Regions from separate parts of the Niveibacterium microcysteis genome, predicted to be linked through region 3. Evidence: predicted binding sites of a transcription regulator. Region 3 holds the regulator's gene; each other region holds the start of a gene.
What was found. Region 3 encodes FliA, which starts transcription of late flagellar genes. Its sites were predicted from a motif close to CTAAAGTTNNNNNNNNNNNNGCCGNTA; they were not measured.
Positions count from the first base shown of each region.

Region 1 (10,133 bases), 910 kb from region 3:
CACCGTATGCACATCCTTGATCGCGGGCAGCGCATTGACGCGCGCCGTAATGGCCTGCTCGGCTCGCTCACGCACACCAGGCAGCGCTTGGGCGGCCGCCAGTTCGCCGATCGACTTCGCGAGGGCTTCCAGCGCATCCACGCGCTGCAGCACATGGCCGACCAACTGCGAGACCATGTCCTGAAACTGCATCGCCATGATCGCGCGGTTCACTTCGTCGTCCATCGCGCTCGAATGCTGGCTGAGTTGCTCTACGCCCTGGCGGCGCTGGGCGTTGAGGCGCTCAACCGCCGCCAGCACCTCTTCGACCTCGCTCTTCGAGTTCAGCGCAAAGGTCATGTCCTGCGACGCCATCTGCGAGATCGCCGCTTCGGTGCTGCGCACACCATCCCGCATCGATTGCATCAGGCCACCAATCTGTTGCGAGAACGAACTGGTGCGGGCAGACAGGTCGCGCACTTCGTCAGCCACCACGGCGAAGCCCCGGCCCGCCTCCCCCGCACGTGCAGCCTCGATCGCAGCATTGAGCGCGAGCAGGTTCGTCTGCTTTGCGATCGCGCCGATCTCGCCAAGGATCTGCTCTACATCGGTCGCGCGTTTCGAAATCGTCTCGGTCAGTTCAACCAACTCCATCGCGATCCGACTGTTCTCGATCACGCTATCAACGATGCGTTGCATCACCGTTGAGGTGTTGCTGACAAAACGGTCGAAGCCATCCTGATGCGCCACGTCGTCCGAACCTTGCGCCGTGATCTGCAAGGCGATCTCTCGCTGTGCAAGGGTATGGGTATGCATACCGTTGAAGCTGTCACCCAGCTTCTGGATCGCGTCCTGCAGCAGGCTGCGGATCCGCTCGACCTCGCCACGAACCGCGTCGAGTTGCGCGGCGGCACTGTTGCCGGCATCACCCAAACTGGAGGGCAATGGGCCAGCCACGGGCTCGACTTGCCTCACGGCACCCCGCTCCTCGCCAGCCTCAATCAGGGCGACACAGATTGCCCATGGCGCTGCCGCCACGAGAGCCGCGGCAAGACCAGGCCACGCAAACCACCATGCAAGCACCGTCGCCACTACGCTCAGGCCCGCACCGACGCTCATTGCAGATCGTTTGCTGAACTTCATGTTGGCCTCTGTCTCCGCTTACTGCGCCGGCCTTACTGCGTTGCCGTCCATTTCGCGCCCGACATCACTGGCAGTCGGTGCCGCGCCGCTGACCTCCAGCGTGCGACCTGCCGTTGCGAGTTGCTCCTCAGCGCGCTTGTTCAGCACCACGATGCTGATCCGGCGGTTGATCGGGTCGTACGGATCTTCGGCTTTGAGTGGAATCGTCGCGGCGAGGCCCACCACGCGCGCCACCCGGTCATCAGTCAGCCCGCCAAAGACCAGTTCGCGCCGGCAGGCATTGGCGCGATCGGCGGAGAGTTCCCAGTTGCCAAAGCCGCGGTCGCCCCCGGCGTACTGGGTGGCATCGGTATGGCCGGATACGCTGATGCGGTTGCCGACCTCGTTAAGCGTCTGTGCAACCGCGTGCAGGATCTCGCGGGTGTAGGGCTTGAGCGTCGCCCCACCGCTATCGAACATTGGCCGGTTCTTCTCGTCGACGATCTGGATCCGCAGACCTTCCGACGTGATGTCGAGCAGCAGTTGTTTGGCGAACGGGCGCAGCACTGGTGACGCCTCGATCATCGCTTCGAGCTTCTGTTTCACTTCCTCGAAACGCGCGCGCTCGATTGCCTCGTTATCGGCCGGCATGAGCTTAGGTTGGCGCAGACGCTTCTTCGGCTGGTCGTAGTCGGCGTTGGCCACTTGGCCGACCGATTTGGTGAGGTCGTTGCCGCCGCCGGGGATCACCGATGTCGCATCGCCGGTCCCCCGCCCGCCCTGTGCGGACATCTTGACCGGTGCCTGAAAGTAATCCGAGATGCCTTTTAGGTCGCCCTCGGTGGTTGAACCCAGCAGCCACATCAGCAGGAAGAAAGCCATCATCGCGGTGACGAAGTCCGCGTACGCGATCTTCCATGCACCGCCATGCGCACCACCGCCGCCCTTCTTGATGCGCTTGATGACAATTGGTTGTTGGGTAGCTTCGGCCATTTAGTCAGATAGGCGAGTAGTCACTTGGTCCGGCTGGTCAAAGCCCGTGCTTACTTCTTGCGGCTCTTGATCTCGTCTTCGAGTTCCTTGAAGCCGGGGCGGTCCGTCGAGAACAACACCTTACGGCCAAATTCGATGGCGACCTGCGGCGCATAGCCGTTCATGCTTGCGAGCAGTACCACCTTGATGCACTGGAAGATCTTTCCGCCCTCTTCCATCTTCTGTTCCATCTGGCCAGCCAGCGGACCAACGAAACCGTAGGAAAGCAGGATGCCGAGGAAGGTACCGACGAGCGCGCCGCCGATCATCTTGCCGAGCACCGCAGGCGGCTGACCGACCGAGCCCATCACGTTCACCACGCCCATCACCGCGACGACGATACCGAAGGCCGGAACGCCGTCGGCCATTTTGGTCACCGCGTGCACCGGTGTGTGTGCCTCCTGATGGTGGGTCTCGATCTCCATGTCCATCAGGTTTTCGATCTCGAAGGCATTGAGGTTGCCGCCGACCATCATGCGCAGATAGTCGGTCAGGAACTCCATCGCATGGTGATCACCAGTGACGCTCGGGTACTTGCCAAAGATCGCGCTGCTCTCGGGGTTTTCGATGTCGTTCTCGATCGACATCAACCCTTCCTTGCGCACCTTGGCGAGGATCTCATAGAGCATCGCGAGCAAATCAACGTACATCGCCTTGTTGTAAGGCGATCCCTTGAATACGCCTGGAACGGCCCCGGCGACCGACTTGATGGTCTTGAGACTATTGCCGGCCACAAGGCCGCCAATCATCAAACCGAGGATTGCGATGTACTCGGTGGGGACCCACAACGCCGCAAGGCTGCCGTGGATCGCATATGTGCCGACTGACGCGGCGAGGATGATCACGTAGCCAATGATCAGGAACATTGCCTTCTGCCCTTCCTACAGAAACATCCGTGTTTCAGCACCCGACTGAGCCTGTAACGGCGGCGCCAAGAGAAACTTGAGCACCCGCGCTGCACTGCAACAGCCGATTTCGCGGGCCCTACGGCGCAAAAAAAGCCGTCGGCACTTGCGTGCCGACGGCGCAGCTCCTTGCTGAGCAAGGAGGAGGTCAGCCGGTCAGACTGGCGTCGCTTTGGGCGGCGGCGCGGCGGGTCTTGCCCGCACGCGAGGGTACGTTGCACAGCCCACAGACGTAGTCGTGCGTCGGGTCGTAGGCGTGCGCAACGTAGCGGCCACCACAGCGAGTGCAGCCGGCGAGTTGCAACATGTGCGCGTCAAAAAAACGGATCAGCGTCCAGGCGCGCGTCAGGCTCAAGACGCGCTCAAGATCGTGCTCTTCGCAGTGGGCGATGTACAAGCGATAGGCCGAGAGCACCGACTCAAGTCCGCGTTGCCCGCCATGCTCTTGCAGAAACCGATGAAACCCCATGAACAGCGAAGCATGAATGTTCTGTTGCCAGGTCATGAACCAGTCGGTCGAGAACGGCAGCATGCCCTTCGGCGGCGATTCGCCGCGCACTTCCTTGTAGAGGCGCAGCAACCGCTCGCGCGACAAGGAGGTCTCCGCCTCCAGCATCTGCATGCGCGCCCCCATGCGAATCATCTCGATCGCACTCTGGGTATCGATCGCATCCTGCACCACGCTTCGGGTTGCCATGGCGCGACCCTCAGGCGAGGTTTTCGACCGGGCGGCTGGCCGCCAGGATTGCGGCGTGAATGCTTGCAACTGCGGGCTCGCGCTCGTGGTTGGCGAGCAGTTCGAGCAGCAGGCGCTCGTCGAAGCGGACCTGGCATAGCATCATGCCCGAGCTCGACATGCGCAGAATCTGCGCCGGAGAGAGCGACTCGAGCACATCGGCCGCGTCTTCACCCACACCCAGGCGGAACATGCCCGCCTGCCGGTCTTCCAGCAGCAGTCGCTGGGCCAGCATCAGGTAGGACAGATTCAGTTCGCGGATCTCTTCCGCCAAGTTTGCCGTGCGCATGGTGACCTCCTCAGTCCGTCGCCTTTTTGGCGACTTATCGTGTGGAAGCAACAGTACCAACGGCACTCAGGAAACTTGAGTCGGGCGATTTCGGATAATCGCGTAGGCGAAAACGACCAGCGCCATGTAGGAATTTCACCTACACGGCGCAAAAATCGGAAACAAACCTCAAACAATCAAGGCGTTACAACACCCTCTCGCTCCGAAAAAAGAGCAAAACCGGCCGCCCGGCCTGTGCCGGCAACAGCGCCCTTTGAGGCAGAAAGTTCACTTGAGGCCTCGCTGATGAGGGTTTCAGGTGCACTCATCGACGAATTCCGCTGCGCCAACCCGATCTGGACAGCAATTCGAAGCTGGAGCCGATCAACCCGGAACGGCGTTGCCTCCACTTGCTGACGCAGACGCTCGGCAACAAGGCCCGCACCCTGCACATCGGTGTCGGGACACAACACCGAAAACACGCCGTCGTCTGTTCGCGCCAACACATCGTGGGTGCGAAGGGCCTGCTTCAGGACACTGCCAACATGCTTGACCACCGCGTCGCCAATCATCTGACCGTAGGTCGAGCGGATCTGGGCCAAGCCATCCACTTCGATCGCCATGCAAACCATCGGGCGCTGGCTGCGCGAAGCGGCCGACCACTCCTGCTCGACGCGATCGATGAAGTAGCGCCGGTTCGGCAGTGCCGTCAGCACATCGGTCAGCGCGACATCCTGCAAGCGGCGATTCGAGACTGCCAATTCCGACGCGAAATGGCGGATCTCCTCGCGATCGCGCTCGATCTCTTCATGCAGCTTCACCACACGCAACCCGGCGCGCATACGCGCCAGCAGCACGCGGCCGTTGATCGGCTTGGTAATGAAGTCATCCACGCCACATTCGAAGGCTTCGACCAAACGCTGTTCGTTCTCATGGCTGGTCAGCACCAGCACGTAGATGCTGCGCCCGACGCGCGTCTGCCGCAGCCGCTCTACAAGCTTCAGGCCGCTGCCGTCGGACAAGGACCACTCGACGATCATCAAATGCGGCTGCGTCAGGATCGCCGCCTCGGCCGCCTGCGCGATCGTGTCGACCTCATGGACTTCATGGCCGGCGTCGTGGAGCAGCGTACGAATCGAGGCCCTCACCGCAGCGTCAGACTCAACCACCAGTACCCGCATATGGCGTTTTGCCGGTGGCGGCACGGCAACATCCGTTGGGGCCGCCACAGCGGGAGCCGCCTGCGTCACAGGCTCCGGCGCGGCCACTGCACTGCGCTCGACGAGGCTCGAAAAAGCGTCAATCTGGACGGGGGCTAGTTGCAGCAGCGACGACCACTCCGACCAATCGCGAATCGCGGCGTCGCAGGTTTCATTCAATTCGGCGCCATCAATCTGCAGGCTTGAAGCCAGCGCGACGATAGACGGCACCCGCCGGGCATGTTCGCTCCGCTCGGTCTCGCAGAGGCGCCCAAGCTCAGCAGCCAAGGCCAGCGACCGACACAGCGTCGCCTCACGCGAATCATCCGCCGGCCAGGCATGTTCCGGCTGCCCATGCACTGCTACCACCTGCGCGAAGGTACGCGGCATGCCCCAATCTGCAAGCATCAGACCGGACAGCTCACGGTGATCGAGCGCGAACGCGGCCTGCTCGCGCGCCACCAGCTCATCGGAACCGGCTGCACTCAGGCGCAGCAGGTCGCCGTACTGCTCTGGATACAAGGTGGCCATCGCCAGCTCGCCGATACGCGACAGCAAACCGACGCAATAGGCCTCGTCCGCAGGTGCCGCACGCGTACGCAGCGTGATCGCCTGCATCGCCGTGGCGCGCATGAGGGAGGAAGCCCAGAAACCCTCGTAGTCAAAGCTCTGGCATGCCCCACTGCGATGGCTCGACAGCAGCGAGAAGCCGAGCGCCAGCGCCCGCACCGCAGGCATGCCGAGCACCATCAGCGCATCCTGCACCGAGGCGATCGGATGGCGGCCGTAGCCAAGATGGCCGTTCGCGGCCTTGATCAGGCGCCCGACGAAAGCGGGGTCGGTCTTGATGATGCGACCCAGCTCGGCGATCGAAATATCGTCGCCTTGCGTGGCCCGCATGATCGCGAGCGCAACACCTTTAGGCGACGGCAGATTACCAGTCGCACGCAGACGCTCAAGCTTTGAGAGACCGTTCAGGGAAGCATTACCAGTCATGTAAGCGTCTTTTTGCTGCATTCGCTCGATTAACGACCGGCACTCGCAGAACTTTAGGGCTGCTCTCGCAAACGCTGCGCCGCCCCGCACCAGCCCTGGTTTACAATCGCCGCTGCTCGCGCCCCTCCTGAAAACCAGGCCATGAACTTCTGCTCCCAATGCGGCGCCCCGGTCGCGCACCGGATCCCTCCCGGCGACACGCTGCCCCGGCACGTCTGCGATGCCTGCGGGACGATCCATTACAGCAACCCGAAGATGGTCGTCGGCGCCATTCCCGAGTGGGAAGACCGCATCCTGCTGTGCCGCCGCGCCATCGAGCCCCGCTATGGCAAGTGGACGCTGCCCGCTGGCTTCATGGAAAACGACGAAACCACTGCGCAAGCGGCGGCCAGAGAAACTGCCGAAGAAGCCTGCGCGCGAATCGATGTCGGCGACATGTATTCGCTGATCAACGTCGCGCACATCAGCCAGGTCCATATCCTGTACCGCGCACGCTTGCTGGATCTCGACTTCCGGCCCGGAGAGGAGTCGCTTGAGACCCGCCTCTTCGCCGAGCATGAAATCCCTTGGGACGAACTCGCCTTCCGCTCTGTCGCGATGACGCTGCGCCTTTACTTCGAGGATCGCCGCAAGGGGCAGTACCGCTTTCACGTCGCCGACATCCCTGCCCCTACGACGCCCGCATGACGCCGCACGTTGCAATCATCGGCGGCGGCTGGGCCGGCCTGTCCTGCGCGGTTGAGCTCGCGCGCGCCGACATCCGCGTATCGGTTTTCGAAGGCAGCGCAACGCTGGGCGGGCGAGCCCGCGTGGTGGAAAAGGACGGTTGGCGCATCGACAACGGCCAGCACATCCTGATCGGCGCCTACACCGAGACGCTCCGGATGCTGCGACTGCTTGGCGTAAGCCCGAAGCGCCTTTATTCGAGGCCGTTCTTCATTCACATTCCGGGCGTTCTTGATCTGCAGGCCGCGGATTTGCCCGCCCCCTTCCATCTCGCGGTCGGCCTGCTGAGAGCAAAGGGTCTGAGCTGGGCCGATCGTCGCGCAGCAGCGCGATTGCTGTCACACCTCAAGCGCATCCGCTTCGTGCTCACCGAAGACGTCACCGTCAGTACGCTTCTCGATCGCACCGCGCAAACACCCACACTCCGCCGACTGGTGTGGGAGCCGCTCTGCGTCGCGGCGCTGAACACACCCGCCGAACGCGCCTCCGCCCAGGTTTTCGCCAATGTGTTGCGCGACAGCGTTGCGGCTTCTGCAAGCGCGTCGGAGGTATTGATTCCGCGCATCGACCTGACCGAGCTGCTCCCTGTGCCGGCTGTGCTCTACCTGTCCCGCAAAGGGCAGAACGTGCACACGATGACGAAGATCCGCGGCATCGCGCGAACCGAACACGGCTTCAGCCTGGAAGGCGACCCCTTTGACGGGCGCTACAGCCATGTCGTGCTGGCGACAGCCCCGTGGCAGGTGTCCGGACTCACCGCAGAATTCAGCGAGATGGAGCGCCTGCGCAATCAGCTCGACGCCATGCGCCACGAAGCCATCACCACGGCCTACCTTGCTTACGATCCGGCGATCCGGCTGGCACGGCCGATGATTGGCCTCGATGACGGGCTACTGCAGTGGGTGTTCGACCGCGGGCAACTTGGTGGCCCGGATGGCCTGCTCGCGGGCGTCGTGAGCGCCGCAGGCACTGAATTGAGCCGCGAGGAAATCGCACTTCGCGCCCATCAGGATATCGAGCGCCTCTTCGCCACCGATTCCGCCCGTCTGCCAGCGCCCAAGTGGGCTCAGGTCATCACCGAGAAGCGCGCAACCTTTGCGTGCGAGCCCGGCGCGTTCCGGCCGATCACGATGACACCGGTCAAGCAGCTCTACCTGGCCGGTGACTACGTGGCGTCCGACTATCCCGCCACGCTCGAGGGCGCGGTTCGCTCCGGCCTCCAGGCAGCCCGGACGATCTTCCGCTCGGTGGGTGTGGCGCAGCCCACCCTCTTCAAGCTCGACTGATCATTCAGGGCCGGAACACCGGGTCTGGCAGAGGCGCCAGCCCGTGGCGTGCGCGCGCCTGGTTGCAGGCAGCATTCAGCACGCCGAAGACGCCGTGCGGCGCAAACTCGCGACATGGCCCAGGACGCAGCTCATAGATGCCGCAACGCACCGCCTCGCCGACCTTGCCAACCAGGGCCACGCAACGAGGCGGCGATCGGTCGGTGCCACGCATACGGCAGGTCGTCGCAGTTTCTTCATCGGCCAAAGCCTCGGGCACCGTACCGCCCGGCTCATCGTCACGTTCGGACACATGGAAGCTGACGCGGAACGCGGCGCAGCAAGCGCCGCAGCTCTGACAAAGGTCCATTCAGGCTCCTGCTGATTGCGTGTTCAGGTCGACGACGTAGCGCCAGAGGGTTTGCCCCGAATCACGATACTTGCGCTCGAAGGGCGTCAGCGGCGTTTCAGTCTCGAACGTGGAAACCGGCGCGTTCCGGCCACTGACTCGCGCCACCGCCCACGCAAACTCGTCCGCATAAATGCGCCAGTTGGTGCGTAGTTCAAGCGTGCCACCGAGCGCCAGCATGTCGGGGAAAACGGCGTGGCCGTGCCAGCGACGGGCCAGGTGACCGATCTTCGGCCACGGATTCGGGTATAGAAGAAAATGCCGATCGAGCCGGATGCCGTCGGCCAGCAACAAGCGCCAGAAATCGACCAGATCGGCACGAACAAACACCGCATTGGGCGGTACTTCACCCGGTTTTCCGCGCTCGATGCGATCGGAAGATTGATCGACGCCCATCACGAAATGTTCGGGATACGCCCGCGCCAGCGCCAGCGTGCTCCAACCCACACCGCAACCGGCATCCAGCAGCAACGGCCGCTGGCGATCCCAACCCGCCATCACCGCCGCGTAGGCCTCTTGTGTCGCGGGTGATACGGGGCGGGTGAACGGCGCAGCCAGGTGCCGGTCGAGCAAACGCGCCAGGCCGGAATGGACATCGTCCTGCGCGGACCGGATGTCGCGCGAATTGGCATACATCAGCCTGCCACTCCCACCGCAATCGGCACGCCGTGATTGCGCATCACGTCCGCCACCAGATCAGCGTCGCGCAGCGGACGCACTTCCGCCAGCAAACGCTTGGCTTGGGGGTAATTGCGTTCCAGCAGATGCAACCATTGCTTGATGCGTCCCGGTGCATGACGGGCATCCAGCTTGATCAGCACGCGCCGCCAATACAACGCCAGCAACTCGAGCAACTCCGCCCAGCACGCATCAAGGCTGGGCGGCGCCTCGCCGCGAATACGCCGCGCAAGGAACGGGTCCGCCACTGCGCCGCGGCCCAGCATCACATCCACGCAGCCGCTCTCTGCCCGGCAGCGCGCCCAATCCTCTACGGTCCAGACTTCACCATTGGCAACGATCGGCACCGCAACCCGCTCGGCGATCCGTGCAATCTCACTCCAGTACGCTGGCGGCTTGTAGCGATCTTCTTTCGTGCGGGCATGGATTACCAGCTCATCGACCCCCCCGTCGGCGAGCGCGCGGGCACACTCCTCGGCGCGCGAGGCATCCTGAATGCCGAGGCGCATCTTTGCGGTGAAGGGAATGCTCCTCGGCACCACCGCTCGGACCGCCGCGGCAATCTGGAAGAGCAGCTCCGGCTCATCGAGCAGCGCAGCCCCGCCGCGATGGCGATTTACCGTCGGCGCAGGGCAGCCAAAGTTCAGATCAATCCCGGGCGGAGCCAGGCTGGCAAGGCGCGCTGCGTTGTCAGCCATGCAAGCGGGGTCGGAACCGAGCAATTGAACCCGCACCGGGGTTCCGGCGTAGGTACGCCCGCCGTTTTCAAGTTCGGGGCTGATTCGCGTATAGCAGCGCGCCGGCAGCAGCGATCCGGA
Region 1 covers NZ_CP071060.1:2,910,606-2,920,738, forward strand. Annotated here, with positions in the region: gene JY500_RS13185 (methyl-accepting chemotaxis protein) at 1-1,122, opposite strand, end outside; gene motB (flagellar motor protein MotB) at 1,141-2,094, opposite strand; gene motA (flagellar motor stator protein MotA) at 2,145-2,999, opposite strand; gene flhC (flagellar transcriptional regulator FlhC) at 3,187-3,735, opposite strand; gene flhD (flagellar transcriptional regulator FlhD) at 3,746-4,063, opposite strand; gene JY500_RS13210 (HDOD domain-containing protein) at 4,240-6,477, opposite strand; gene JY500_RS13215 (NUDIX hydrolase) at 6,379-6,924, shown strand; gene hpnE (hydroxysqualene dehydroxylase HpnE) at 6,921-8,249, shown strand; gene JY500_RS13225 (YkgJ family cysteine cluster protein) at 8,254-8,598, opposite strand; gene trmB (tRNA (guanine(46)-N(7))-methyltransferase TrmB) at 8,599-9,276, opposite strand; gene JY500_RS13235 (tRNA dihydrouridine synthase) at 9,273-10,133, opposite strand, start outside.
Region 1: motA (flagellar motor stator protein MotA) is a predicted target of FliA. The motif match lies at 3,054-3,080, and genes of this name have one in related genera.

Region 2 (10,133 bases), 390 kb from region 3:
TGATCGGCTTGTCAAAGCTTGCACTCAGCAGGCCGAATGATTGACCGTCAGCGCTGGTCAGCGGTACACACAGGTAGCCGCCGCGCGATGGCGCAAGCGCTGCGATTGAGGGTGTTAGATCCTCACGCGAATGATCCGGCAACAGCACATGCTCGCCTCGCCGTGCGAGCTCTGCCAATTGGGTATCGGACTGCCCCAATTCTCCTTCGCCGATTCGTGCGAGGGGGTGCCAATCTTCGTTGCTGAGCAGCCCGATCGAGGCACGAGTGGCGCCGACCGCATCTGCGAAGAGCGTAAGCACGGTACTGTAGAAGCCTGGGTCGCCATCGCTGTCACGGGCGCTGGCGAGTCCGCGCAGGGCCGATGCGGCGCGCCGCAGGTCTGATACTTCGCGGAACAGGACGGCCACGCGGTTCGGCCCCGTCTGGAACGCGTGGACGTCGAATGTCATCAGCTGCCCGCTCACGGCAAAGCGGAAGTCATCGTTCGCATAGCGCTCGCCACTGCGGGCCACGTGACGCAACGCGGCTGGCATCGGCGTCTCCGCCTGGCCAGGGAAGGCTTCTTCCAGCGCCTGGCCGCGCAGACGAGCGCAGTCGATGCCGAGAATGCGATCGGCGGCGCGGTTGGTAGTGATGAGCACCAGCCGTGCCCCTGCATCGAGTTCGTATTCGAATACGCCAAGGGGCGCATAGTCGATGAGCGCCCGCAGGCGTGCTTCGGACTGCGCCAGCGCGAGTTCGGCGGACTTACGGTCGCTGATGTCGTCATAGACGCCCAATACGCCGACGACCTTGTCGTTGGCATCGCGCAGGGCGACCTTGCTGCTGCGGTGCCAGCGCACGCTACCGTCTGCGACGGTAACGGCTTCTTCGGTGTTGATGCGAAGCTCACCACCGCTCATCACGGCGCGGTCATCCGATTCGTGGCCGGCCGCATTGCGTACGCCGATCTGGCTGTCGGTGCGGCCGACCAGTTCGGACATCGGCAGGCCGATATCGCGGGCGAAAAGCGTGTTGGCACCCAGGTAGCGGCTTTCGGTGTCTTTCCAGAACACACGTACCGGAATGGTGTCGAGCACGTTCTGCAGCATGCGGCGCGATTCTCGGATGCGCAGCTCGGCCGCCTTGCGCTCAGTGATGTCCTCCGCCATCGCGACGATCCGTTGGGGCAGCCCTTGCGCGTCGCGCACCACGTTGTTGTGCCATTGGCAGGTGATGCGTGTGCCGTCCTGCCGCAGGGCGTCGAGCTCCTGACGCCAGCCCGAGCCGTCCGCGCCTGTCGCGTCGTCGCCGGCGCGGATGAGCTCTGCGGCACCAAGCGCACTGTTGTCGGGAAGCAGGAAGGTGATCTCGCGGCCGATGGCTTGCTGCGCACGCCAACCGAAGATCTGTTCGGCTGCGGTGTTCCATGCCAGCACGGTGCCATCGAGCTGGATCTCGATGATCGCGATCGGGCTTTGCGCAACCAGCAGCCGCATGTGCGCTTCGCTGCGCTGGGCGGCGTCTTCAGCCCTGCGGCGCTCAAGCAGATCCACTTCAAGCTGCAGGTTCTTCTCGCCCAGCGTGCCGAGCAGTTCGCCGAGGGAGCGGCGGGTGGATTCGAGTCGCCCTTCGAGCGCACCAATCTCATCGTCCGACTGCGGCACGATCGGCGTGTCCAGCTCGCCTGAGGCGAGTCGATCGGCCTCGGCGCCAACGCGTTTGAGCGGCTTCACGAGTCGGCGTTCCAGCACCAGTGCGATCAGCGCGAAGGCCAGCAAGGTCTGTGCAACCAGTACGCTCACCAGCGCGATCAACTGGGAGCGCAGCGAGCGCATCACCTGCACGTCGGAGATCTCGATGCGCACGGTGCCCAGCGGGCGCTCGTCATGCAGGATCGTGCGCGTCGTCTGGTAAGTGGAGCCGGTCGCCCGCTCCGGCCGATGCTCCTCCACGAAGACGCCAAGGCTGGTGTCCTGAACCACCACCCGCTGCACGTCCGGGCTGCGCATCACGGCTTCGATCAGTTTGTGCGCGGCGGGCGGGTTGAAAGCCCAGAGGGGTTCTTGCAGCCCAAGCGCGAGCACGTCGCCGTACTGATTGAGGGCCTCGTCGGTTCGCGCGCGCAGTGTGTCGGCGTAGAGTTGCCGGCCGCCGATCAGCCCGACCAGCGTGCCCGGCACCAGCAGGCCAAACAACACCGCTGCAATGATCGCGCGTCGGACATTAAGGCGGCGTGCCATGCTTGGCTTTGGGGTCGTGCTGCCGGTGGACGTTTCAGTCTTTCTGAGCCGCCAGCCAGTCCATCAGTGCGCTGGGTTCCATCGGTCGGCCAAAGTAGTAGCCCTGGGCTTCATGGCAACCGAGGTTTTGCAGGACGTCGGCCTGCGCCAGATCCTCCACGCCCTCGGCAATCACCTTCAAGCCGAGCTTGTGGCTGAGCTGGATCACCATTTCCGGGATCTTTGCACCGCGTTCGGAATCGGTGATTTCATTCACGAAGGCGCGATCGATCTTCAGGCGATCCACTTTCAGGCGCTGCAGGTACGAGAGCGACGAGAATCCGGTGCCGAAATCGTCGACCGCAACCGTGATGCCAGACTCCTTGAGCTTGTCGAGCGTCTGAAGCAGGAAGTCAGCCTCAACCATCGCCATCGATTCGGTGATTTCCAGCTCGATGCAGGCCGGGTCGCAACCGCTGTCTTCAATCGCGCGCTTGAGCATGTACGGGAAGCGCGGGTGACGGAACTGCGCGACGGAGACGTTGATCGCCATGCGTAGATAGCCATAGCCGGCACGCGCGAGCCGTGCCTGCTGATGGCAGGCGACCCGCATGACCCACTCGCCGATGTTGACGATCAGGCCCGAGTGCTCGGCAAGCGGGATGAAGCGGTCTGGCGCGATGAACTTGCCGTCGTCGTCGCGCCACCGAATGAGCGCCTCAAGACCGATCGCCTTGCGTGTGACCAGGCTGACCTGCGGCTGATAGACCATGAACAGGCGTTCGTTGTCGAAGGCCTGCCGAAGCGCCTGCAACAGCATTACCCGTTCCTGGATCTCGACGCTCATCTCGCGGGTGAAGTAGTTGATCTCGCCGCGGTTGCGTTGCTTCGCGCGCTTGAGCGCGATGTTGGCGTCTTTCAGCGCCTCACCACCGCTTGAGCCCGCGTCGGAGAGGCTCAGCACGCCACAGGTGATCGATACCATGAGCTCTTGCCCGTCGATCACGAAGGGGTCGTTGAACAGCCCCATGATGTAGCTGGGCGAGAGCTGCGAGGTTGGCCCGAGGAGGCCGAACGTGTCGCCCGAAACACGTGCCACCACCACCTGATCGCCGACCGCCTGCTTGAGTCGCGCAGCAACTTCCTGCAGCAACTGGTCGCCGAAGCGGTGACCGAGCGCGTCGTTGGTTTCGGCGAAGTGATCGAGGTCCACCAGCGCCAGGATCTGGTCTGCATGGTCGTGCGTGGCGAGGCGCCGGTCGATCTGCGTGATGAAGTGGATCCGGTTCGGCAGCCGCGAGAGCTGGTCGTAGTACGCAAAGCTGTGCAGCCGCGAGAACAGCGCCGCATTGTCGAAGCCGACAGCGATGTTGGTACAGAAGACTTCAAGCAGCCGACGGTCGATGTCGTCCAGCGTTTCGCGCGTATCCAGGTAAGCCGCCACATCGCGGTGCGCATTGCCCTGAAAGAACAGCGTCGTGCCCGGACCATCGTAGAGGTTGCGCTGATCATGCAGGCAGCGCGTCAGCGCGGCACGGATTTCCGGGTCGTTGATTGCATCGAGCGGCCGGTTGATCAGGTCCGCATAGCGGCCTGCCGCGGCGATCACCGTGACTTCGTCGCTGCCGGCGTCGACACTGGTACTGCTTTCCTGCGCACACACCAAGCCTTCGGGCGCCAAGCCCAGCAACGCGGCGATCTGCGTGATCACGCCAGCGGCAAAGTTGCGCACGCCGTGCAGCGCCATCAGTTCGGCGCTAGCCTGCACGATCATGTCGAGGCCACGCCGGCTTGCGTTGATGGTGCGGATCTGCTCGTAGGAGCGGATCGCGGCCGTCAGCGTCGTGTAGAGCTTGTTGCGGGTGAGTTCGGACTTGGTCTTGTAGTCGTTGATGTCGTAGTCGCGGATCGCGTCGATCTCTGGCGCATATCCGGGCTGCCCGGTGCGCAGGATGATCCGCGTTTCGTTCATGCCGTGGTCTTCACGGATGGTTTTCACGAGACGCAGGCCGGCGTCTTCGTTCTCCATCACCACGTCGAGCAAGATCACCGCAATGTCGTGCTCGTGCTGCAACAGCTCGCGGGTCTGGCTTGCCGAGTAGGTGTGCAGGAAGTGCAGCGGTCGATGCAGGATCTGCGTGTTGCGCAGGGCAAGGACGGTCGTGCTGTGGACATCCGGATCATCGTCGACGATCAGCACCCGCCAGGACTTGCGCAGGCTCTCGTGGCCCGTCGCGCTTCCGGCTTCCGGCTCGTCGTCTATGAACTCCAGTTCGTCGTCCGGCTGGTTCTGCGCCTCGCTCACCTTGATCTCCCGTGTCGTTCCGGCCACAGGCATGGCCGACGTCGCGCCCCCGATTCTCGCGATTACGGCATTTCGTTCCCGGACTGTAGGGGAATCTGCCGTGAAGGGGGTTGTTGCCAGACGCGCAATACTACCTGCCTTGCGCGTGCGACGCTGTTGGGCCCGGGTTGAGGGCGCGCCGGGCCCGCAGGCCCGGCGTTGTTACCGGGGTCAGGCGCCGAAGTTGGCGGCGGCGAAGTCCCAGTTTGCGAGGTTGTTGAGGAACACCTCAACGAACTTCGGGCGTGCGTTGCGGTAGTCGATGTAGTAGGCGTGCTCCCACACGTCGATCGTCAGCAGCGCGGTGTCGCCCGTGGTCAGCGGCGTGCCTGCCGGGCCCATGTTCACGATGTCGACCGAGCCGTCAGCCTTCTTCACCAGCCAGGTCCAGCCGGAACCGAAGTTGCCGACTGCGCTCTTGGTGAAGGCTTCCTTGAAAGCGTCGAAGCTGCCGAACTTGGCATTGATCGCTTCGGCGAGCTTGCCGCTCGGGGCGCCGCCGCCGTTCGGCTTCATCGAATTCCAGAAGAAGGTGTGGTTCCACACCTGCGCGGCGTTGTTGTAGACGCCACCAGCCGGCGCCTTCTTCACGATGGCTTCCAGGTCGAGGGCTTCGAATTCGGTGCCCTTGATCAGGTTGTTCAGGTTGGTCACATAGGCCTGGTGGTGCTTGGCGTAGTGATAGTCAAAGGTCTCGACCGAGATGTGCGGGACCAGTGCGTCTTTCGCGTAGGGCAGAGCGGGCAGCGTATGTTCCATTTTTTGTGTGCTCCTGTGGGTTGGAAGTCGAATTCTAGTCGTGCTGGGGCCCGGGTTTCGACCCTTTCGCGGAAAGGGTCTCGATCCGTGCTGCAATTTGCGCGTCGCGCGTTTGCACATCGATCAGATCGCCCGGCATCAGCCCGGCGGCGTCACGCACGACCCGGCCTTGCTCGTCGCGCACGATTGCGTAGCCGCGCGCCAGCACGGCATCGGGGTTGAGCTGACCCAATTGGGCGCGCAGCGCGTCGAGCTGGCGTTGGCTACCTGTCAGCCGGCGGTCAAAGCTGGCGGAAAGTGCTTGCCCAAGTCGCTCGACGACGATTCGCTTGGCTGCGGGGTCCGGCAGTGCATGGCCGAGCCGTTGCCCGAGCAAGCCACAGCGCGCGCGAAGCCTTTCGATCCGCAGTGCCGCGGCGCGGTCAAGCCGAGGCGCGAGGGCTGCGACGCGATCCCGTTGTCGCGCCAACCGTTCGCGAGGATGGCGCAGTCTCAGGCGGGCGCGGTCGAGGGTTTCATAGGCGCTTTCGACCCTGCGCAGGGCGAGCCGTCGCAGCGCATCGCGATGGCGGCTCAGCCGCTGTGCCGCCAGCATCAGCCCGGCGCTGGCCAGTTCAGCGGCCGCCGTCGGTGTTGCCGCGCGAAGGTCGGCCGCAAAGTCGGCGAGCGTAAAGTCTGTTTCGTGGCCGACGCCGCAAATCACCGGAATCGGGCTGCGTACGATTGCGCGCACCAGTTGCTCGTCGTTGAAGGCCCACAAGTCTTCAAGGCTGCCACCGCCACGGCATACCAGCAAAACGTCGATACCGTCGGCCGACGCGCGGGCGCCTGCTTCGGCAACTGCGGCGGCAAGGCGCCCGCCCGCGTCGGCACCCTGAACTGGGCTGGGATAGATCACTACCGGCAGATGTGGTGCGCGGCGCTCAAGCGCGACCAGCACATCGTGCAGGGCCGCGCCGGCAGTCGACGTGACGATGCCGATCCCGCGCGGCATTGGCGGCAGGGGGCGCTTGCGCGCTTCGTCGAACAGGCCCTCGGCGGCCAAACGCTCCTTGAGCCGCAGAAAAGCCTCGAAAAGGCCACCGCGCCCCGCCTGACGTATGCCTTCCACCTGCAATTGAAACTCGCCGCGCGGTTCGTAGAGCGTGGTGAGCGCGCGTACGTCGACCTGGAGGCCTTCCTCAAGGCGGAACGGCAGCAACTGGGCGCGCGATCGATACATCACGCAGCGCACCTGTGCTGCACTGTCCCGTAACGTGAAGTAGAGGTGCCCCGATGCCGCTCGGGTGAGGTTGGCCACTTCGCCGCTGATCCAGCCGAGCGGAAATGCGCCCTCAAGCACGCGCCGCGCGTGTCGGACAAATTCCGACACGGCCAGGGCTTCGTCTGCGGGGCGAAATGGGGCGTCAGGGCGCGTAAACATTGGCTCCATTCTAGCGGAATCCACATCCCGCGCTGCTTGCAGGGCAATTCGTGCGGCAGATCGACGAATCGGCAATCAGGGCTTGTAAGTTACTGAAAAATATGATCTTTCATCATAGCTTCATTTTGCATCGGAGCAGAAAAATCCCTTGTGGGACGGTGACTTAGCGCGCTGTCACGACGGCAATCCACCGACTTATCCACAGAATCTGTGGATTGTGTGCACTGTCGTCCGGCTTGCCGGTCGCCATGCCGCCGCGCTAAAGTCCCATGCTTCGCGATATCCCCCGCATCTAAAGGAGCTGCACACGTGTTGGCGATCATTCAGGCTGCCGGTTGGCCGATCTACTTCCTGATCGTGGCGTCCGTCATCGCCCTTGCTTTGATCCTTGAACGGGTCGTCGCGCTGCGTCGCAGCAAAATTGTCCCTGTCGGGCTGGTCGACAAGATCATTGGCGATCTCCGTCAGGGCGGCATCACCGATGAGCTGGTGTTGCGGGTGGCGAACCACTCGCCGCTGGGCCGCGTGCTTGCCGCCGGGCTCAAGAACGCCAAGGCTTCGCGCGACGTGATGAAGGAGTCGATCGAAGAGGCCGGCGGTGCCGTGGCGCATGAGCTGGGCCGTTTCCTCACGACCCTGGGCACGATTTCCACCGTCACGCCGCTGATGGGCCTGTTCGGTACCGTGATCGGCATGATCGAGATCTTCGGCTCCACGTCGCCGGGTGGTACCAACCCGCAGCAACTGGCGCACGGTATCTCGGTGGCGCTCTACAACACCGGTTTCGGCCTGATCATCGCGATTCCGTCGCTGATCGCCTATCGCCACTTCCGCGCCCAGGTCGACGATTTTGTCGTCGAGATGGAACAGCAGGCGATCAAGCTGGTGGAAGTGCTGCACGGCGAGCGCCGCTGAGCGGCCCGGAGTCTCCAGATGAACTTTCGCCGCGGACGTCGTACTGAGGACGTCGAGATCAATCTGATCCCGCTGATCGACGTGATGCTCGTGATCATCATCTTCCTGATGCTCACGACGACCTACTCGAAGTTTTCGGGGCTCGAGATCAACCTGCCGACCGCCGCTGCGCCGGCCGCCAAGAGCGTGCCGAACGAGATCGACGTGATCGTCACGGCGGTAGGGGATGTGATCGTCAATCGTGTGCCCGTCAGCAGCCGTGAGCCTGCCGCGATCGCCGATGCCTTGCGTCGTGCGCGTCCGCAGAGCGAGAAGGAGCCGGTCGTGATCATCAACGCCGATGCCAAGACACCGCATCAGGCGGTGATCGACGTGATGCAGGCCGCGCAGGCTGCCGATCTGCCGCAGATCACCTTCGCCACGCAGGCCAGCCAGAACTGACCGTGCGTTCTGCTCCAGGCTTCTGGAAACGCCGCGGCGTCCCCGCGGCGTTTCTCTTTCCGCTCTCGCTCCTGTTCCGTGCTGTCGTTGCGTGTCGGTGCGCGATGTTCCGCCTCGGCTGGCTGCGCAGCTATGCGGTCGGTGTGCCGGTCGTGGTTGTCGGCAACATCGCGGTGGGCGGCAGTGGCAAGACGCCGGTCGTGATCTGGCTCGTCGAGCACTTGCGCGCAGCGGGTTTTCGGCCAGCTGTCGTGAGCCGGGGCTATGGTGGCAGCGCCGAAGGCGTGCAAGGCGTCGAGCCCGACAGCGATCCCGCAGTCTGCGGCGATGAGCCGGTGCTGCTGGCGCGGCGCTCGCGCTGCCCGGTTTGGATCGGGCGCGACCGGGTTGCCGCCGCGCGGGCCTTGCGCGAAGCGCACCCGGAAGTCGATGTGATTGTGACGGACGACGGTCTGCAGCACTACCGTCTGAAGCGCGACGTCGAGATCGTCGTGGTTGATGCGCACCAGATGGGCAACCGCCTGATGCTGCCGGCGGGGCCATTGCGCGAGCCGGTGAAGCGTTTGGCGCAGGCTCACCTGGTTTTGGCGCACGGCGATATGCCACCGGCGGTGCGGGCCAAGTGCCCTCCGGCACCGGTGTATTCGATGCGCCTGTGGCCGACGGCCTTCTACCGACTGGCGGACCCGCGCCAACGGCGTTCGCCGGGCGAATTTTCCGGATTGAAGCTGCGCGCGCTGGCCGGCATCGGCCGGCCCGAGCGTTTCTTTTCGACCCTGCACGATTTCGGCCTCCACCCGGTGGCTGAAGAGGCCTTCGCCGATCACCACCCGTTCACGGCAGATGACGTTGCGCTGCGCGACGCCGATGCGCTCGTGGTGACCGAGAAGGATGCGATAAAATTGCAAGCTTTTGCGCCACGCGAAACCTGGGTGCTGCCGGTGGATGCCGACATCAGGGAAGGGGCGCTGGAGCGCGTACTGGAGCGTTTGAATGGATGCAAAACTGCTTGAAATCCTGGTCTGCCCGCTGTGCAAGGGGCCGCTCGAGTTCCGCAAGGCGGCCAACGAACTGGTCTGCAAGCCCTGCCGGGTTGCTTACCCGGTGCGCGACGGCATCCCGGTGATGCTTGAAGACGAGGCCCGCGCCTTGGGCGACGACGAGGCGAGCGCCTGAACATGGCAGCGCCTTTCCAGGCCGTGGTGCCGGCGCGCTACGCGTCAACTCGTTTGCCGGGCAAGCCGCTGGCCGACATCGCCGGCAAGCCGATGGTGGTGCGCGTGATGGAGCGTGCACAGGCCTCTGGTGCCGAGTCGGTCTGGGTGGCGACCGATCACGCCGATGTGGAGTCGGCGGTGCGTGCTTGCGGCGGCAAGGTGCTGATGACACGGCCCGAGCATCCGAGTGGCACCGACCGTCTGGCAGAAGTGGTCGAGACGCTCGGCTGGCCGGACGAGACGATCGTCGTCAACGTGCAGGGCGACGAGCCGCTGATTGACCCGGCCGTCGTTGCAGCGGTGGCGCAGGCATTGGCTGACGATCCGGATGCCGCGATCGCGACCGCCGCGCACCCGATCCATGATGCCGAAGAGTTCTTCAACCCGGCGGTGGTCAAAGTGGTGTGCGATGCGGCCGGCAATGCGATGAGCTTTTCGCGGGCACCGATCCCGTGGGCACGCGATGCCTTTGCCCGCGACCGCAGTGTCTTGCCGGTCGAACTCGGCGCGCTGCGCCACGTCGGGCTCTACGCCTATCGGGTGTCCTTTCTGCGCCGCTACGCCGCTTTGGCGCCGTCGCCGCTCGAATCGATCGAGATGCTCGAGCAGTTGCGTGCGCTGTGGCATGGCTACCGGATCCGCGTGATCACGCTTGCGTCGGCGCCGCCGGCCGGCGTGGACACGCCCGAAGACCTGGCCCGCGTGCGGGCCCATTTCGAATCTGCCGCCGGTTAGTTGGCCGGGGCGGTAAGTTCAGGGTAAGCGCGGCAGCCGATACTGGTGATTGCCGCCACACATATCAGGAGAAGGGGAGATGCGTCTGATTCTGTT
Region 2 covers NZ_CP071060.1:1,609,232-1,619,364, forward strand. Annotated here, with positions in the region: gene JY500_RS07390 (PAS domain S-box protein) at 1-2,224, opposite strand, end outside; gene JY500_RS07395 (GGDEF/EAL domain-containing response regulator) at 2,259-4,541, opposite strand; gene JY500_RS07400 (superoxide dismutase) at 4,719-5,306, opposite strand; gene xseA (exodeoxyribonuclease VII large subunit) at 5,341-6,738, opposite strand; gene JY500_RS07410 (MotA/TolQ/ExbB proton channel family protein) at 7,039-7,644, shown strand; gene JY500_RS07415 (ExbD/TolR family protein) at 7,663-8,085, shown strand; gene lpxK (tetraacyldisaccharide 4'-kinase) at 8,088-9,098, shown strand; gene JY500_RS07425 (Trm112 family protein) at 9,079-9,261, shown strand; gene kdsB (3-deoxy-manno-octulosonate cytidylyltransferase) at 9,264-10,037, shown strand; gene adk (adenylate kinase) at 10,117-10,133, shown strand, end outside.
Region 2: JY500_RS07395 (GGDEF/EAL domain-containing response regulator) is a predicted target of FliA. The motif match lies at 4,571-4,597, and genes of this name have one in related genera.

Region 3 (10,133 bases):
GTTCTGGCCGAGCGAGAGCAAGCCATTCGGGTTGGCGAAGCTCGCCAGCACGGTTTGGCCGAGGATCTTCGACTGGCCGTTGCTGTAGCGGCCCTGCAGCGTCCCGTCCTGCGCGATCGTGACGCCCGAAAGACGCCCAGACGCGTAACCGTCTTGCACTTGGCGGTTGATGCCGAACGCGCTGCCGTACTGCGTCGTGCCAGTGAAATCCAGATCAAACGAAATCGGCGAAATGGCACCAAACGACGCTGCAATCGTGGCCGTCATGGCAATTGGCATAACCGTCGTTAGCTTGCCAGAGGAATCGAAAGCAAGCGGCGTTGGCCCTGTTGTAACCGCGCCATCAACCGAAGTGTGCATGTCCCAGTTGCCTCCGCCGGTCTTCACGAAGTACATCGTGTAGATGTGGGAGTTACCGAGCGAATCGAAGATCGATACCGATGTTGACGAGTTGTACGAAAGTGGGTCTGGAAGCGGCGCAGCGGCCGTGCTTGTGAATGGCACCGTAGGGACGGCCTGGCGCGAGTCGAGGTTGATACCCATCTTCACCGACTCGGTCTGCTTCGGTTGAAGGTCCGCCGTGTTCAGAAAAATGTCAGTTGGCGTTGCCGGCAAAATAACGCCAAGAGAGTTGGCTGGGTAGCCTTGTAGGCGATAGCCAGCGGAATTGACGATGTAACCATTTTTGTCGATTTCGAATTGCCCGTTACGGGTGTAGGAGATCGTGCCACCAGGCTGCTGCACCCGGAAGAATCCGTTGCCGTTGATCGCCAGATCAAGCGGGTTGCCGGTCGGCGTTATGTTGCCCTGGTTGAAGAGCTGTGCCACTGCGCCGACGTTCACGCCGATACCCACCTGCACGCCGGCTGCTGAGCCGTTGAGTGCTGCGGCATAGACATCGTTGAACTTGGTCTGCGCGCTCTTGAAGCCGATCGTGCTGGTGTTAGCGACGTTGTTGCTGATGACGTCGATCGCCTTGGATGCGCCGTTAAGCCCGCTGAGGCCTTGCTGGAATGCCATGGTCCTTCTCCTTGCCCGCTCAGGACAGAATCCGCTTGATATCCGACATCGAGAACATGCCGAGCCGGCCTACTTCAATATCCACACCCTTCGCGCCACGCACGATGCTGCTTACCGTGCCCAGCTGCAGAGCCGTGGCCTCGACAGCCTTGTCGCCCTGCACGGCGCTGACCTTGATCGTGTAGTTGCCGGCGGCCGCATCGGCCCCTGCGCTGGTCTTGCCGTCCCAGGTGAAGACATGCGATCCCGCATCGAGATCGCCGAGGTCCAGATTGGCGACCTCTGAGCCGCTCGAATCCACGATCGAAACCTTCACTTTGTCCGCCGCCGAGGCAAGCTCCACGCCACCAAGTGCCTGACCGTTGTAGAGCTGAAGGCCCTTTCCATCGACCAGCACGCCACGGCCGACCATTGCTGCCGCCTGCATCGTCTCGTTGGTCTGGAAGGTGCCCAGCATCGACTCGAGTGTGCTGTTCACCTTCTTCAAACCATCCACCGTGCTGATCTGCGCAAGCTGCGAAGTCATCTGCGAGTTGTCCAGCGGATTCATCGGATCCTGATTCTTCAGCTGGGTCGTCAGCATGGTCAGGAATCGATCCTCTGAGACTGCATCGGTGCTCGTGCTGCTCTTCTTCGTCGTGCCGTTGAGGCTGTTGAGCAGATCCGAACTGACGACGCCTGCGCCACTCGTGGTGTTATTCGAGATAAACATCTGTCAGCTCCTGCTTAGCCCTGACCGATTTGCAGCGTCCGCTGCATCAAGGTCTTGGCGGTATTCATCACTTCGGTGTTGGTCTGGTATGAGCGCGAGGCCGACAGCATGTTGACCATCTCTTCAACCACGTCGACGTTCGGCAACTGCACATAACCTTCCGGGCTCGCAGCCGGGTTCTTCGGGTCGTACACCATGCGGGACGGCGCAGCCGACTCCACCATCTGCTTTACGTGCACACCCATTGCGCCGTTGCCGCCCATCGGCGTCGCCTCAAAGATCACTTGTTTGGCGCGATAGGGCTGGCCGTCGGACTTCACGACGCTCTCAGCGTTGGCGAGGTTGCTCGCGACCGCGTTGAGGCGTACCGACTGGGCGCTGAGGGCGGATCCTGCGACGTTGAAGACGTTGAGCATGCTCATGATGGCCGCCCGCGCTTACTGGTTCTGGATCGCTTGCTGCATCGAACGCAGCAGGCCGTTGATGAAGGTCAGGCTCGCTTCGTACTGCACGGCGTTCTCTGCAAACGCGGAGCGTTCGACATCCATATCCACCGTGTTGCCATCGACCGCCGACTGCTCTTCCTGGCGATACTTGACGAACGGCGCGAGCGGCGCCTTGGCGCCACCCTCGATATGCCGCTGCGCGGTTGTCGTCAGCGCGAGCGGTTTGACCTTGCCATCCAGTGCGCCCATGAGCGCCTCCTTGAAATCAATGTCCCGCGCCTTGTAGTGCGGGGTATCGGCGTTTGCGATGTTGGCCGCGAGCAACTCCTGGCGATACGCCCGCGTGTTCAGCGCGGCTTGCTGGAACCCAAGGTGGCGGTCTAGAGCGGTCATGGTCATCGCAAATCTCCTGGTGGCCCGGTCTGCGGGAAGCGGTCCGAAACACCCGCCTATCCCTTTGCAGCTTCCGTGCCAGCATTCTCAGCGCAGCCGCCTCGCGGCCTTGCGCCGAAAAGACCCCGATTCAGGCGGCAATTCGTGCGCATGCTGCCGCCGCTGCCGGCAAGCCTTGCCGCCATCACGGCAAACGCGACCCGTGTGACAATCGCGCCATGCTCGCGAAGCCAGTCCGAACCATCCTGCTCACCGCCTTGCTGCTGCTCGCTTCACCGGCCCGAACGGATACACCGTCAAGCGCTGCGCAGGCGGCCCTGCGCGAAGCGGTGACCCAGTTTCTGATGCGCGAGGCATCGCGCAACAGCGGCGCCGTGACAGTCGAGATCGCCGACGCTGCGATCCCCCGCAACGCGAAACCCTGCGATGCGCCGCAAGCCTTCTTGCCGAGCGGCCAGCGCGCCTGGGGACACACCACCGTGGGCGTGCGCTGTCCACAGCCGGCCTGGACGCTGTTCATTCCCGCGCGGGTGCGGGTTGAGGACGACTACCTGGTTGCGGCCCACCCGCTTGCCGCCGGCAGCGTACTCGGCGCCCAGGACTGGGAAGTTCGTCGCGGCGACGTCGCGGCTTTGCCGCCAGGCACCCTCACCCGCCCGGACCAAGCGGTCGGGCGGACGTTGCGGCAGGCGGTACCCGGTGGCACTGCGCTACGCAGCAACCAGCTTCTGGTGGTGCAAGCAGTGGAACGCGGCCAGCGGGTTCAGGTCATATCCCATGGGCCGGGCTTCCAGGTGGGCAACGAAGGCATTGCCCTCACTGCCGCCGCGGACGGGCAGCCGGTTCAGGTCCGGCTCGACTCTGGCCGCGTACTCCAAGGCATCGCTCGCTCGGGCGGCCGGGTCGATGTCGGCCAGTAACACGCAGCGCGTCGGCGCAATGATGAAAAATGGTTAAAGTTCCGTGAGATAGCGCCGTTAAACCTGACAACAAGCCGAAGAAGACCCTGCAAACGGAGCATGCTCCTGCCCGCAAGGTGTTCGAACAGGCGAAAACAGGAGCGACATCATGAAGATCGAAGGTTCGTATAAGTCCGTCGGCAATGCCGGCGACGTGAAGGCGCGAGGCACTCGCGAGAGCGCGGCAAAACCCAGCGCCGACGCGGGTTCCAAGGTCGACGTATCACCCTTGGCATCGCGTTTGCAGCAACTGGAAGGTACGCTCGCCGGCGTGCCTGAAGTCGATGCCGCGAAGGTGAGCGAGCTCAAGCAAGCAATCTCCGACGGCCGTTTCCGTGTCAATCCGGAAAAGGTGGCCGATGGCTTGATCGAAAGCGTCCGTCAGATGCTGCAGTCCCAGCCGCGCCAAGCTTGACGGCGCGCATGACAAGTCTGCATAGCGCTTGAACCCGACCGCCCTGCTCCAAGCCCAGTTTTCCGCTCTGCTGGCTGAAGTTTCCGGCCAGCTGGAGCGGTTTGTGCGCCTGCTGGAAGACGAGCACGAGTTGCTTGTCACCGGCCAGGTCGAAGCCCTGCTGGGCTTGGCGGAAGACAAAACCGCTGCCGTACGTCAGTTGCAACAAGCGGAGAACGCAAGGGCGCTGCTGCTCAGTCGATCCGGCATTGACGCGCGGGCCAGCCAAATGGCCGAATTCACCGCGCAGCTTCCCGAACAAACCCAGCGTGCATGGCGGCACTATCTCGACCTCGCCGCACGTGCGCAGCAACTCAATTTGCGCAATGGCGAGTTCATCCGTGACCAGCTGCGCGCCAACCAGCAAGCGATGAGCGTGCTGCTCGCGAGCACCGGCCCGAGCCTCTACGACGCCGGCGGCATCACCTCAACGCGCCCAGGCGGTCGGCTCTTCGGCCAAGCATGAACCGGCCAGCCAGCCTGCTGACCGGCCTTTCGGCCCTCTGAACGATCAAGTCATTCCGGCAACGTAGCGCCAAGCGCCGCGCCACCCGGATTGGGTGTCACCGGCCCCACCGCCGGCGTTTCGGCGCTGGGCGGCAACATTGATTCCACATGAATGCTGACCCGGCGGTTGCGCTGGCGTCCGTCGGCTGTGCTGTTATCCGCGATCGGTCGCTGATCTGCGTAGCCCGCCACCGTAAGCCGACGCGCGTCGACACCGGTATCGATGAACAAGCGCACCACCGAGCTCGCGCGCACCGACGATAGTTCCCAGTTCGACGCAAACGCTGCGGTCGCGATCGGAATGTTGTCGGAATGCCCCTCGACGCGGATCGGGAAGTCGCCCTGTGCCAAGACCTCACCCACGGCACGCAGCGCACGCACCGCGTCGCTCCCAAGGTAGGCCTCACCCGGATTGAACAGCGCACTGGCATTGATCTCGATCGAGATGCCATGTGCGCCCTCATTCACGGACACCTGGCCGCCGCGCACCAGCGGTTCCAACACGCGCCGGACCTGTTCCGCCATGCTGTGCATCTGCTGACGCGCCTGCACCCGCGCCTCGCTCTCGGCGGGCGACTTTTGCACTTTCGCCTGCTGCGGCACCGCCCCCGCAATCGACGCGCGCGGCACGATCTGCATGCCGTCGGCGTTCGTCGTCACATTACGGAAAGCGCTCACAAGCGAGTTCGAGAGCACCCGGTACTTGCCCTCGTTGATCGAGCTCAACGCGTACATCACCACGAAGAACGCAAAAAGCAGCGTAATGAAATCTGCGTACGAGACGAGCCACCGCTCGTGATTCTCGTGCTCTTCCTCATGCTTGCGACGACCGGCCATGGCTAAGGTCCAAAGTTTCAGTTGTTAGCCAATTAACGGCAGGCCCGCCCGATTCCTGATGCTCGCGAACTCAATGCGCCACAGAAAAACGGGCCGCCAGACGGCGACCCGTTCGATGTCTATTTCCCAAACTCGCTAATTATTTGAGCTGTTTGACCCAATAGACCCGGATACCGGCAATAGGTACGCCGGAGGCGTCGCTCAAGCTGACTCCGATACGATCCATCACCGCGACACCAGAGATGATCTTTCCGAACACCGCATAGCCGTTCGCCACAACTACAGACGGGTCATAGTTGAGGGCAAGGTTATCGGCTGTATTGACGAAGAACTGCGAGGTCGCTGAATTGGGCTGATCAGTCCGAGCCATCGCCAAGGTACCGCGAACATTGCTCAAACCATTGTTGCTCTCCAGCACGATCGGCGCGTAGAGCGGTGCTTTAGCCTTCAGATCGCTGGTGTAGCCGCCACCTTGAAAGACAAACGAAGGCACGATCCGGTGAATCGCCGTATCGGAATAGAAACCCGCCGCCACATACTTCAGGAAATTGTCGACGGTAGCTGGAGCCTTCGCAGGGTAGAGCTCAAACACCATTTCTCCGCTGCTGGTAAGCATACATACAGTCGGAAATGCACTTGAGTTCGAAGCTGCAACCCCGGCGTCACTACAAGACGTTGCGGGCGGAGTTGTGGGCTGGTTCGACGAATTGTCGCCGGCCGAATCCCCTCCGCCCCCACACGCTGACAGGACCGAAAGGAGGAAGAACGCAGAGATTGATTTTGCCAGCGAGAGTTTTGTGGTCATCAGAGTGTTTAACTAAGGTCGGGGACAAGGTCAGGCACCCAGCACACATCGGCACCAGACGGCCATTATCACCCAAAGAAAAGTGCGATCGACCTGCGGTTACGTGCCCGCGACACGACTGCGTGCCAGAACACTCATGCAAATGTTCACGTAACGTAGCCCTGCAAGCGGCTTTCGATAATGCGCGGATTATCGCCATGGGCGATGCCAACCAGGCCATCGACCAGCATTTCGCGCACTGCGACGAGTTGCGCGATGTGCGCCTGAAGCTTTTTCGCGATCGGCAGAAAGATCAGGTTCGCCGAGCCGACGCCATAGATCGTCGCCACGAAGGCCACCGCAATGCCCGCGCCAAGCTTTGAAGGGTCAGAAAGGTTCTCCATCACATGGATGAGACCCATCACCGCACCCAGGATACCGATGGTCGGCGCATAACCACCTGCGGCCTCCCACACCTTGGCACTGGTTTTCATCTGCTGCTCCCAGGCGCCGATTTCGACTTCGAGCACCTCGCGAAGCCGTTCCGGTTCGACACCATCGACGAGCAGCTGTAAGCCCTTGGCGGCAAAGCTGTCTTTCAGCCCCATCGCCTGCCCTTCCAGCGCCAGCAGGCCTTCCTTGCGTGCGATACCACTCCAGGAAACGATTTGCTCGATGACACGGCGAAACGGCGGAACCGGAGGCACGAAGATCCAAGCGCCCATCCGAAGCCCCTGGCGAAACACCGTGAATGGGCTTTGCAGCATCACCGCGCCGAGCGTTCCGCCAATCACGATCAGGAAAGCCGTGGGCTGGACCAGTGAGCCGATGTGGCCGCCTTCGAGCACCTGCCCGCCGACGATAGCCGTCAAGCCGACAAACAGGCCGAGGATGCTGATCTTATCCACGGCGCGCGCTCCGCTCAGATCGACGCGCGGCGTCCGCGCGCACTGGCTGCATGGCTACGCACCTGGCCCGAGATGCGCGAGCGCAGGCGTGCGATCGCCTGGCTGTGCAACTGACAGACGCGCGATTCGGAAACGCCGAGCACTTCGCCAATCTCGCGCAGGTTCAGGTCTTCCTCGTAGTACAGACCCATCACCATCTTCTCGCGCTCGGGCAGATCGTCGATCGCCTTGATCAGCGATTCGCGCATCTTCTTGTCTTCCAGCATGTCGAGCGGATCCGCCTCATTGCCGGCGACATGGCGCTCGAGGAAGTCTTCTTCCTCCTCGTCGCTGAAATCCTCGAAGTAGACCAGTTGATAGCCGCGCGCTTCCTGCAGCATCTTCTGATAGTCGGCCAGCGTCATGCCAAGCGTTTCGGCCAGTTCCTTCTCGGTCGGCTGGCGGCCGTGGCGTTGTTCAAGCTGGTGGATCGCGCCTTCGATGCGGCGCATCTCGCGGCGCAGGCTGCGCGGCAGCCAGTCGTTTTCGCGCAGGCCATCGAGCATGGCGCCGCGGATACGTTGGACCGCATAGGTTTCGAACTGGGCACCCAGGCCCTCTTCGTAACGCCCGATCGCGTCGAGCAAACCCAGCATGCCGTTCTGGATGATGTCTTCAACCTGCACGCTCGCCGGCAGTTTGGCCATCAGGTGATACGCAATTCGCTTCACCAGTGGAACGTACTGCGTGACGAGTTGGTTCTTGTCTAGCGTTCCCGATGCGGTGTACATCGTGTGACTCTCTCTTCTACGGTCTCGTTCGAGGCTTCGGACGAAGCCTCCCTGCCGTCACTACTCACACTATCGGCCGCCTGAGAGGGAAATTGAGCCCTATTTCAGGATTTTTTCTTCTGGCTCACAGCGCCAGCGCCATCGAGGTGCGCTGCCTTCGCCGCGCCAAGCCGAGAACACGATCCAGAAACACGCCGTCCGTCGTAGTGTCAGATGCTGCCGCGGCGGCTGCCGCACAAGCATCCAATCCCTTCACGCGACGCAGCGCGAGGCTCGTTTGCCGATGCCCGACCAGGATCAGGTTGGCCAACAGGGCCTCTGCCTCGTCCTGGTCACGGGGATTTGCCAGAGCCAGGTCGATCTGCGGCCAAGGACCACCATCCAAATGCTTGATCAGCGCGTAGGCTTCGGTGATCGCCCGCGGCGAGCCGTCGACCACGACAACCATCCGGTGCGCCGCACTGGCGAGCGGCGAGAGGCTACGGCGCTCGTCGGCCCGTGCGTGGATCAACCAGAGATCGCAGCCACGCTGCAAGGCGCGGCAGGTTTCGGCGAAACGCTCGCTCAACACCCGGTCGGCGCCATTCAGGGCCCGTGCCAGGCGCGCCGACGAATACAGCGACAGCCCCGGCCCGGCCTCGACGCGCGCAGCCTCAAGCGATACATGGCGCTCCACCGCCTGCAAGAGATCGAAACGCGCCGCAGCGCCGAGCGCGTCGGCGAGGTTGCCGCAGCTTGCCATCTCGTCGAACACCGTTACCTGGCGGCCGCCTTGTGCGCGCGTCAGCGCCTGCCCCGCCAGCCAATGCATCGCACCGGCACCGAAGGCGCTCACCGCGACCACTTGAGGTGGCGCGCGGCGCAGCAGGCGACGCAAGCCAGCAGCCTGATCCTCGAATCCGGGTTTCATGCGCGCGCTCCGTCGTTGTCGCGGTTGCGTGGGGCCGAGCTGAGCAGGCCGGCATCTTCGGGCGTCAGACGGAAAGGCGAATCAGGCGCCAGTTCGCGCAGCGCACGGTGCGTCAGCCACGCACGATTTGGCAGATGCAGGTCTTCCGGCACGCGCTGGCCGTTTGCAATGTAGTAGGCACGCAGTTCGTGGCGGATCACCACGTCAAGCGCCGGCGCCAGCGATGCGGCCTCGTCGGTCTTGCTCAGGATGCAACCGGCGAGATCCGGGCCCTCGTAGGCGCGCACCACATCTTCCAGCGTATCGCCGCGGCTCGTCGCATTCAGCAGCAACAGCCGGCGAACATGGCCAGCGCCCGATAGCATCGCGGCCTGCTCGGCAACCATCTTGTCGCGCTGGCTCATGCCGATCGTGTCGATCAGCACCATGTGCTTGCCCGCGAGATCCTGGAGTGTGCGGCGAAGTTCGGACGCATCGCGCACCGTATGAACTTGCACGCCAAGGATGCGACCGTAAATGCGCAGCTGCTCGTGCGCGCCGATCCGGTAGCCGTCAGTGGTGATCAGCGCAAGGCGATCGGCGCCGTGGCGCACCACGCAGCGTGCGGCAAGCTTGGCTGCGGTCGTCGTCTTGCCCACACCGGTGGGCCCCACGAGCGCATAGACACCGCCGCGCTCGATCAGATCAGCCTCGGATTCGAGCGTCAGCATGCGGCGCCCGATCTGGTTGCGAACCAGGCTGCGCGCCTGATCCGCGCTGACATCGACCGGCACCACCTCGGTCAGCTCGCGTGAGAGCTGTGCGGAAAAACCCGCTTCCAGCAGTTCGCTCATAATCTGCGCGCGCACCGGCGCCCCGCGGGTGAGCTCACCCCAGGCGAACCCGGCCAGCTGGCGTTCGATCATGCCGCGGATCGCACCCATTTCGTCGGCCATCTTGGCGTTGGCAGCTTCCAGCGCACGCACCTTCTCGGCCGCAGCCGCCTCAGCGGCCTGGCGGGCCAGCTCCGCAGCCTGTTCTTCCGCCTGGCGGTCGCGCCGCGCAGCTGGGGCGCTCGCGGGGCGCGTCGGGCGCGGATAACTGTCAGCTGCCTCGGCCCGCAACTCTGCGCGTTGCGCCCAGGGGTTCTCGGGCGGCGTCGTGCGCTCCAGCGGTGGTTCTTCCGGGCGACCGTAGCGGTCAACCCGCGGCGGAATGAAGGGGCGGATCTGGGCGTGCGGATCGCTCACCGCATGTGGCACGCCCTCGGCCAGGCCTTGATTGAGCGATACGTCACCCCCGCCTGCACGGGCGACACGGGTGCTGAGGCTGACTCGGAAATCAGCATCGTCGCTCGCCGGCGCCTGCATGCGCGGCGCAGCGGCGCGCGGTTGCGGCGGCTCGACCCGGATCGGCGCAGCCGTCGGTGCCGGCGCGGGCGGCGCAGCGGCGGC
Region 3 covers NZ_CP071060.1:2,000,985-2,011,117, reverse strand. Annotated here, with positions in the region: gene flgE (flagellar hook protein FlgE) at 1-1,020, opposite strand, end outside; gene JY500_RS09145 (flagellar hook assembly protein FlgD) at 1,040-1,732, opposite strand; gene flgC (flagellar basal body rod protein FlgC) at 1,747-2,154, opposite strand; gene flgB (flagellar basal body rod protein FlgB) at 2,170-2,577, opposite strand; gene flgA (flagellar basal body P-ring formation chaperone FlgA) at 2,790-3,491, shown strand; gene flgM (flagellar biosynthesis anti-sigma factor FlgM) at 3,640-3,945, shown strand; gene JY500_RS09120 (flagella synthesis protein FlgN) at 3,974-4,450, shown strand; gene motD (flagellar motor protein MotD) at 4,501-5,328, opposite strand; gene JY500_RS09110 (peptidylprolyl isomerase) at 5,468-5,944, opposite strand; gene JY500_RS09105 (flagellar motor protein) at 6,280-7,020, opposite strand; gene JY500_RS09100 (RNA polymerase sigma factor FliA) at 7,035-7,790, opposite strand; gene JY500_RS09095 (MinD/ParA family ATP-binding protein) at 7,915-8,700, opposite strand; gene flhF (flagellar biosynthesis GTPase FlhF) at 8,697-10,133, opposite strand, start outside.